2 regions of the Bradyrhizobium genomosp. III genome follow, and region 2 is predicted to be linked to the other one. Evidence: predicted binding sites of a transcription regulator. Region 2 holds the regulator's gene; the other holds the start of a gene.
What was found. Region 2 encodes LexA, which represses DNA repair genes until DNA is damaged. Its sites were predicted from a motif close to TGTTCNNNNTGTGTTCNG; they were not measured.

Region 1 (4,004 bases), on a different contig from region 2:
CGATGCCGCAGGCGGCGCGGTTGCGCGCCTCTAACGCTGCGGAGAGGTCGTCGGCGGTCCAGCGGCCCTCGCCGACCCAGATCAGCGAGCCCACCATCGAGCGCACCTGGCTGTGCAGGAACGAGCGCGCCGAGGTGACGATGGTGATCTCGCGGCCGTCACGCAGCACGTCGAGCTGGTCGAGCGTCTTCTCCGGTGACTTGGCCTGGCACTCGGTGTCGCGGAACGTGGTGAAATCGTGCTTGCCGAGCAGACGCTGTGCCGCCGCATGCATCGCATCCGCATCGAGCCGGCGCGGCACGCGCCAGGCGTGGCCGATGTCGAGCGCGAGGTTGGCGCGGGTGTTGATCACGCGGTAGCGGTAGTGGCGCTTCACCGCGGAGAAGCGCGCCTCGAACGTGTCAGGCACGATCTCCGCCTCCAGCACCGCGATCGGATACGGGCGCAGATGCGCGTTGAGCCCATCGCGAAAACGGCCCGGCGGAAACTGCTTGTCGATATCGACATGCGCGACCTGGCCACGCGCATGCACGCCGGCATCGGTGCGGCCGGCGCCATGCACCCGCAAATCCGCGCCGGTCATCGCCTTCACGGCCGCCTCCAGCGCGCCCTGCACCGAAGGCAGCGTGTCCTGCACCTGCCAGCCGAAAAACGGCGCGCCGTCATACTCGATGGTGAGCTTGTAGCGGGGCATCGCTGATCAGTTGAACCTCGCTCCCGCCTTCAACGGCACGCCGCGCAGGAAATCCGCGGCCTGCATCCGGCCCTTGCCTTCGCGCTGGATCTCGATGATGCGGATGGCGCCCTCACCGCAGGCGATGGTGAGGTTGTCATCGAGCACCTCGCCCGGCGCGCCCGACCCCTTTGCCAAATCACACCGCAGGATCTTGACGCGCGCATTCTCGCTGACGCCGGCAAGCTCGGCCCAGGCGCCGGGGAATGGCGACAGGCCGTGGATGTGACGCAGCACGGCACGCGCCGGCCTGGTCCAGTCGATGCGCGCCTCGGCCTTGTCGATCTTGGCGGCGTAGGTGACACCGTCCTCGCTCTGCTTCTTGAGCTGGAGCCCGCCGCGCCCGAGCGCGGCCATCGCGCGCACCATGAGATCGGCGCCGAGACGGGAGAGACGATCGTGCAAATCGAGTGCAGTCATGTTGTCCGTGATCGCGAGGCGCTCGGCCATGGCGACGTCGCCGGTATCGAGACCGACATCCATCTTCATCACCATCACGCCGCTCTCGGCATCGCCGTCCATGATCGCACGGTTGATCGGCGCTGCGCCGCGCCAGCGCGGCAGCAGCGAAGCGTGCAGATTGTAGCAGCCGAGTTTTGGCGCATCGAGGATCGCCTGCGGCAGGATCATGCCGTAGGCGACGACCACGGCGGCATCGGCGTCGAACGCGCTGAACTCGTCGAGCGCTTCCTGGGTCTTCAGCGTCTTCGGCGTCAGCACGGGAATGCCGAGCTTTCGCGCAGCTTCTTCGACCGGCGTCGGCTGCAATTGCAGGCCGCGCCGCCCGCCGGGCTTCGGCGCGCGGGTGTAGACGGCGACGATCTCGTGGCCATGCGCGACCAGCTCGAGCAGCGTCGGCACGGAGAAATCGGGCGTGCCCATGAAGATCAGGCGGAGGGGCATGTGGCGAGACAATCCTCGGAAACGAGCAACGTACTCGTCATGGCCGGGCTTGTCCCGGCCATCCACGTTCTTCCGGCCTGCGGCGGCAGAGAACGTGGATGCCGGCACAAGGCCGGGCATGACGGCGGAGAACGTGGTTACTCCGCGCGCTTGGCGGCTTTCTCGAACTTCTTCATGACGCGGTCGCGCTTGAGCTTCGACAGATAGTCGACGAACAGCACGCCGTTGAGGTGGTCGATCTCGTGCTGGATGCAGGTGGCATAGAGACCTTCGGCGTCCTCCTCGTGCACCTTGCCGTCGAGATCGGTGAAGCGCACGCGCACCTTCGCAGGGCGCTCGACCTCCTCGTAATATTCGGGGATCGAGAGACAGCCTTCCTCGTAGACCGAGAGCTCCTCGGACGAGGCGATGATCTCGGGGTTGATGAAGACGCGCGGAAGTGGCGTGGTCTCGCCGTTCTCGTCGCGCTTGGCGAGGTCCATGGTGATGAGCCGCAGCGGCTGCGCGACCTGGATCGCGGCGAGGCCAATACCGGGCGCGTCGTACATGGTCTCGAACATGTCGTCGGCAAGCTTGCGAATCTCCGGCGTGACCTTCTCGATCGGCTTGGAGACCAGACGCAGCTGCCTGTCGGGCAGGATGATGATTTCTCTGAGGGCCATGGCCGCGATTTAAGCCGCGCGCCGGACGCGGTCAATCCGGCCGGGAACCCCGTTAACCCCTCGCTAACCATAAAACTTCAGGTTTCGTTAACCATAAAAATTAGGGGGCTATTAACCATAACCGTTCCCTCTTCGTTCGCTAAGGTCGGCGAATCGCGCTAGAAGGGCCCATGAACGAGATCATCTTCATGCTGGCCGACTGGCCGGTGCGCACGATTGATGCCCTGATCGGCTTCGGCGCCCTTGTCCTCACCCTGCTGGTGACGATCGCCGTCGTGATCGCCCGCTCGGGCCGGCGCGGCGCGGAACTCGCGATGGCGCATGCGATCCGGGCCGACGAGCTCGAGGAGCGCCTGAGCGAGGTGCTGCGCGCCCAGAGCGAATCCTCAGGGAGGGTCGACGCCATGACCCAGGCGCTGGCGGGACGCCAGGCCGAGATGGCGCGCGCGGTCAACGAGCGGCTGGATTCGGTCACCCATCGCGTCGGCCAGTCGATGGAACATTCGACGCGCAACACCATGGAGAGCCTGCGCGCGCTGCACGAGCGGCTCGGCATCATCGACAGCGCCCACAAGAACCTTACCGATCTCACCACCCAGGTGACGACCCTGCGCGACGTGCTCGCGAACAAGCAGTCGCGCGGCGCCTTCGGCCAGGCGCGGATGGAGGCGATCGTCCAGGACGGTCTGCCGAAGGGCGCCTACGAGTTCCAGTTCACGCTCTCGACCGGCAAGCGGCCCGACTGCGTCGTGTTCCTGCCAGACCAGCGCCCGCTCTGCATCGACGCGAAGTTTCCGCTGGAGGCGATGACGGCGCTGCACGACGCCCGCACCGACGAGGAGAAGCGCGTTGCCACGCAGCGGCTGCGCGGCGACGTGATGAAGCATGTCAGCGACATCGCGGAAAAATATCTCGTCACCGGCGAGACCCAGGAGATGGCACTGATGTTCGTGCCGTCGGAATCGGTCTATGCGGAAATCCATGACGGTTTCGACGACGTGATCCAGAAGGCCTATCGCGCCCGCGTGGTGCTGGTGTCGCCCTCGCTCTTGATGCTGGCGATCCAGGTCATGCAGCAGATCATGAAGGACGCGCGCATGCGCGATGCCGCCGACCAGATTCAGACTGAAGTGATCAAGCTCGGCGACGATCTGGGTCGTCTCAGGGATCGCGTGGTCAAATTGCAGAAGCATTTTTCCGATGCGAACGAGGACGTCCGCCAGATCCTGATTTCCGCCGACAAGATCGAGAAGCGTGCAGGCCGGATCGAGGAACTCGATTTCAGCAAGGCGGACGCGCCGGCCGAGGGACCGCGGCTGATCGCGGGCGCGGGCGAGCTGTTTCCGCGGAAGCTCCAGGCGGGGGAGTGACACCGTTTCGTCATGGCCGGGCTTGTCCCGGCCATCCACGGACTTTTCAACGGCACCAAGAACGTGGATGCCCGGGACAAGCCCGGGCATGACGGGATTTGTGGCAGAGGCATCACCCCCAGAATCTGCTAACACCACCCCATGACCGCTCCCGACGCGACCTCCCCCGCCGCGACCTCCGTCCCTGCGCCCTCCTGGCGCGACAGCCTTGCCGTGTACCTGCAGCCCCGGGTGCTGATCGTGCTGTTCCTCGGCTTCTCCTCGGGGCTGCCGCTGGCGCTGTCGGGCTCCACGCTGCTGGTGTGGATGCGCGAGGCCGGGGTCGATCTCAAGACC
Region 2 (4,004 bases):
CCGATCGAATTTCGTGAAACACAAACCCACCGGGCTCGCCGGCATCGGCCGGCGACGGCATTTCAATCCTGGCCCCGGACCCGCCGGGCCGGAGGGCGTCAGCCGATCGGCAGTCGCGTGACCGTCGGGCGACTGTCGGCGATGATCTGCGGCTTGTGCTCGCGCTCGCCGATCGGCTGGGTCACCGGCAGTTGCAGCACGGTTGCGCGCTGGCCCTCGACGAGCTGCGTCACCAGCACGGATTTGCCGTCCGGGAATTCGATCGCATCATGATGGCGATCGGGAATGTGCGGATCGATCTTGCCGAACTTGCCGACGCGGGAGTTGACGGTGCGCGTCCAGATCCAGCGGTTGTCGTAACGGACGTTATCGGCGAAGGCGAGCTCCGTTCCCGGCAGCAGGCAGACCGCGACGGAGAGATCGGCTTCGGAGGCGAAGCCGCGCGTCGAGGTGCCGCGGAATGTTGTCGTGACGATCGTCTCGCCGACTTCTGCGGGGCGCGTCGCGACGGCATGCAGGCTGTAGTCACACATCGGGTGCTCCTCTATGCAGAGATAGCGACCCGCACCCCTTTTGGAGGCGCAGGCCCCTACCAGAGTGGAAGCACGTGACGGTCTGCTTGGTTGTAGGCAAATCTGCGGCTGGGATCCGCGAGCCCCGATCACATTATCTTTTCCATCTTTTCCGAATTCGATAGGAACAAAGTCGGCTTCCGTGCATTTGGCAGGCGCGCGTCAACGACCGGCGAAACCAGCCAGCCCGAGTATCGTCAGCTCGGCTGCGTGCGCGCTGCATTGCGGTCGTTGCGGATTTTCTGGATCACGGCCGTGTCCTAGCCGACATGATGATGCGACCAGCGTTGCTGCGGCTGCGCTCAAACGATCCGGCGCATTTGGGCTGTCCCCCTCGAACTCGAAAGGCCGCGAAGCGATGTTGCTTCCCGCGGCCTGCCGAGGATGTCGCGAAAAGGGGGAGGGGCCGGACAATCTGTGCAGAACCAGAAAGACTATCCAGCCGGAGCGGACCATCATCCGCTCCAATCTCTGATCGGCGATGCCGACCGAAGGCGCGCGCGAGGCGCTGAAGACTCCGGTATCAGTACTTGCGGTAAAGCCCGATCAGCTTGCCCTGAATCTTCACGCGGTTCGGCGGCAGGATGCGCACCTCGTAAGCGGCATTGGCGGGCTCCAGCGCGATCGAGGCGCCGCGGCGGCGGAAGCGCTTGAGCGTGGCTTCCTCGTCGTCGATCAGCGCCACCACGATGTCGCCGGTATCGGCGCTCTCGTTGCGCTGGATCAGCGCCATGTCGCCGTCGAGGATGCCGGCCTCGACCATGGAATCGCCGCGCACTTCGAGCGCGTAATGCTCGCCGGAGCCGAGCATGTCCGGCGGCACGCTGATGGTGTGGCTGCGGGTCTGCAACGCCTCGATGGGGGTGCCGGCCGCGATGCGGCCCATCACGGGCACCGCAACGGGCCGCTCGCCCTCGTCCGCGGACGGGCTGGAGCTCGCGCGTAGCTTGCCGAGATTGCCCTCGATGACGCTTGGCGTGAAGCCGCGTCGGTTGCCGGCGGCAGCTTGGAGCTCCGGCAGCTTGATCACTTCGATGGCCCGGGCGCGGTTGGGCAGCCGGCGGATGAAGCCGCGCTCCTCGAGTGCGGTGATCAGGCGGTGGATGCCTGACTTCGAGCGCAGGTCGAGCGCATCCTTCATCTCGTCGAAGGACGGCGGCACGCCGCTTTCCTTCAAGCGTTCGCTGATGAACCGCAGAAGCTCGTATTGTTTGCGCGTTAACATCTCGACCAAAGTCCCCCGGTTGATGTCGTTCGATTCCGAGACGATGAGTTCAGCGATAAGCCGCTACATCCTCGAAACAAATCATGAACGGACACTATATGTTCGATACATGTTCCGCAACTGCTTAATTTACCGTGAACAGAGCGAAACTCGCGGAATGCGTGTGGCCGCGCAGTTCAGACGGGGAGCCGCAGCACTTCGCAGGGGCTGCCGGCCTCGGCCTTTGGCGCAAACGGTGCGCGCACGAGAAGTACCTGTGCTGCAGCAAGATTCGCAAGCAGAGAGGAGTCTTGATGGCTGACGGGAAGGGCGACGAGCGTGCCGTCGTCGCGCGGCTCCAGGCGCGCGCGCAGATAATCCTCGCGCTGGTCATTGGCGCCGAGATCGCGGCCCAGCACGGCGCGCTCGCGATGGTGATGAATCACCGAACGGCCCGACAGCGCGCGAATCAACGGCACCATGAACAGGAAGGCGCACACGTAGGACGACACGGGATTGCCGGGCAGGCCAATGACGCCCATCGTCCCTAAGCGTCCGTGCATCATCGGCTTGCCGGGCCGCATCGCGATCTTCCAGAACGCCAACGCGATGCCTTCGTCCTTCAGCGCCTGCTGGACCAGATCGTGGTCGCCGACCGATGCGCCCCCGGTCGTGACCAGGACGTCGGCGCCGCTTTCGCGCGCGCGGCGGATGCCGGCGGTGGTGGCCTCCAGCGTATCGGCGGCAACACCGAGGTCGATGGTCTCGGCGCCCTCGCTGCGGGCGAGCGCGTGCAGGGCATAGCCGTTGGAATAGACGATCTGGCCGTGCCCGGGCGTCGAGCCCGGCATCACCAGTTCATCGCCGGTGGCGAGGATCGCGACCTTCGGACGACGGCAGACGGCGAGTTGCGGGTGATTCATTCCAGCGGCGAGGGCGAGATCGCGCTCTGTCAGACGGGTTCCCTTGCGCAGGAGGACGTCACCCTCGCGGAAATCAACGCCGGCGGGGCGGATGTGCCGACCCACGATCGCGGCTTCCTTGATCGTTATGTGCTTGCCCTCGGCGATCGTGTCCTCCTGGATCACGACTGCGTCGGCGCCGTCGGGAACGACGCCGCCGGTGAAGATCCGCACGGCTTCGCCGGCGCCGACCCTTTCCGTGAACGGACGGCCCGCTGCGACCTCACCGATCATCGTCAGCCTGGAATCGATCGTTGCCGCATCGGCCGCGCGCACGGCGTAGCCGTCCATCGCCGACATCGCCTGGGGCGGTTGGGTGCGCCGCGCAGCGACGTCCTGCGCGAGCACGCGATGGTAGGCTTCGTCGAGTGAAACCATCTCTGCAGGCAGCGGCTCTGCACCCGCCAGCACCGCAGCAAGGGCGTCGGAAACCGGCATCAAGGCCACGGCGAAACTCCTGCTCGGCACGTTCGGACGAAATGTTCCGACAGTCTTCTAGCCGAGCGCGGGAGCAGAGGCAAAAATGCGGGCACAATTTATCTTGCCGCTTTCCGGCCCTGGATCGAAGGCAGGCTCAGGCCTGGCGTGGCATGATCCAGAGAACGAGGCCGATCGGCAGGAGGGTGGCGATGGCGAGGACGAGAATGACGAGTGCCACGGCCGGCATCGCTCAACTCCCGCTCGGCCGGTCCGGCCCGTCGTCCATCGCGACGTCGGGAGCCTTCGGCCCTTGATCCTTGTCGGGCAGCGGATCGGCCTGGGATTTCAGGTCGGCGGCCTTGCTGATCAGCTTGGCGGAAAGGTCAGAATCCGAGGTGGTTCTTGCGAATTCAAGCAGGAGAGAGGCTTGCTTGGTGAGATAGGTTTTGCCCAGCACGTCCATAAGTCCGGTGTAGAAGTCCCAACGGACTCAAGAGTCCGGAAGGGGCCATTCCGTTCCCGGAACTCCGTACAAAAATGCACAAAGCGCTCTGGTTCCTCATTTTGGGCAAAATTGGGTCCGGGAAGGCTGCCCGACGTTGGCGCCTCCCGATGAGCGGAGATCGTCAGATGCCCAATGCCTTCAAGGCGTTCTCGACGTCGCGCGGCGACGTCACATGCACCGCCGTCAGCCCGCGCGACCGCGCGCCTTCGATGTTCTCGGCGAGGTCGTCGAAGAACACGATACGTGCTGCGGGCACGCCGATCGCGGCGACGACATGGTCGAAGGCTTCCGCGTCGGGTTTGCGCAGGCCGATGCTGGACGACAGATACAGCGCGCGGAAA

Region 1: a site for LexA is predicted at 2,421-2,438, ahead of IC66_RS0108315 (DNA recombination protein RmuC). Genes of this name have one in related genera too.

What each region holds. Positions count from the first base shown of each region.
Region 1 is NZ_AJQF01000084.1:3,284-7,287, reverse strand. It holds gene truA (tRNA pseudouridine(38-40) synthase TruA) at 1-694, opposite strand, end outside; gene fmt (methionyl-tRNA formyltransferase) at 701-1,636, opposite strand; gene def (peptide deformylase) at 1,774-2,298, opposite strand; gene IC66_RS0108315 (DNA recombination protein RmuC) at 2,469-3,668, shown strand; gene IC66_RS0108310 (AmpG family muropeptide MFS transporter) at 3,810-4,004, shown strand, end outside.
Region 2 is NZ_AJQF01000336.1:31,404-35,407, forward strand. It holds gene IC66_RS47195 (hypothetical protein) at 99-533, opposite strand; gene lexA (transcriptional repressor LexA) at 1,096-1,797, opposite strand; gene IC66_RS0127165 (molybdopterin molybdotransferase MoeA) at 1,974-3,185, opposite strand; gene IC66_RS0127175 (hypothetical protein) at 3,409-3,615, opposite strand; gene IC66_RS0127180 (HAD-IA family hydrolase) at 3,785-4,004, opposite strand, start outside.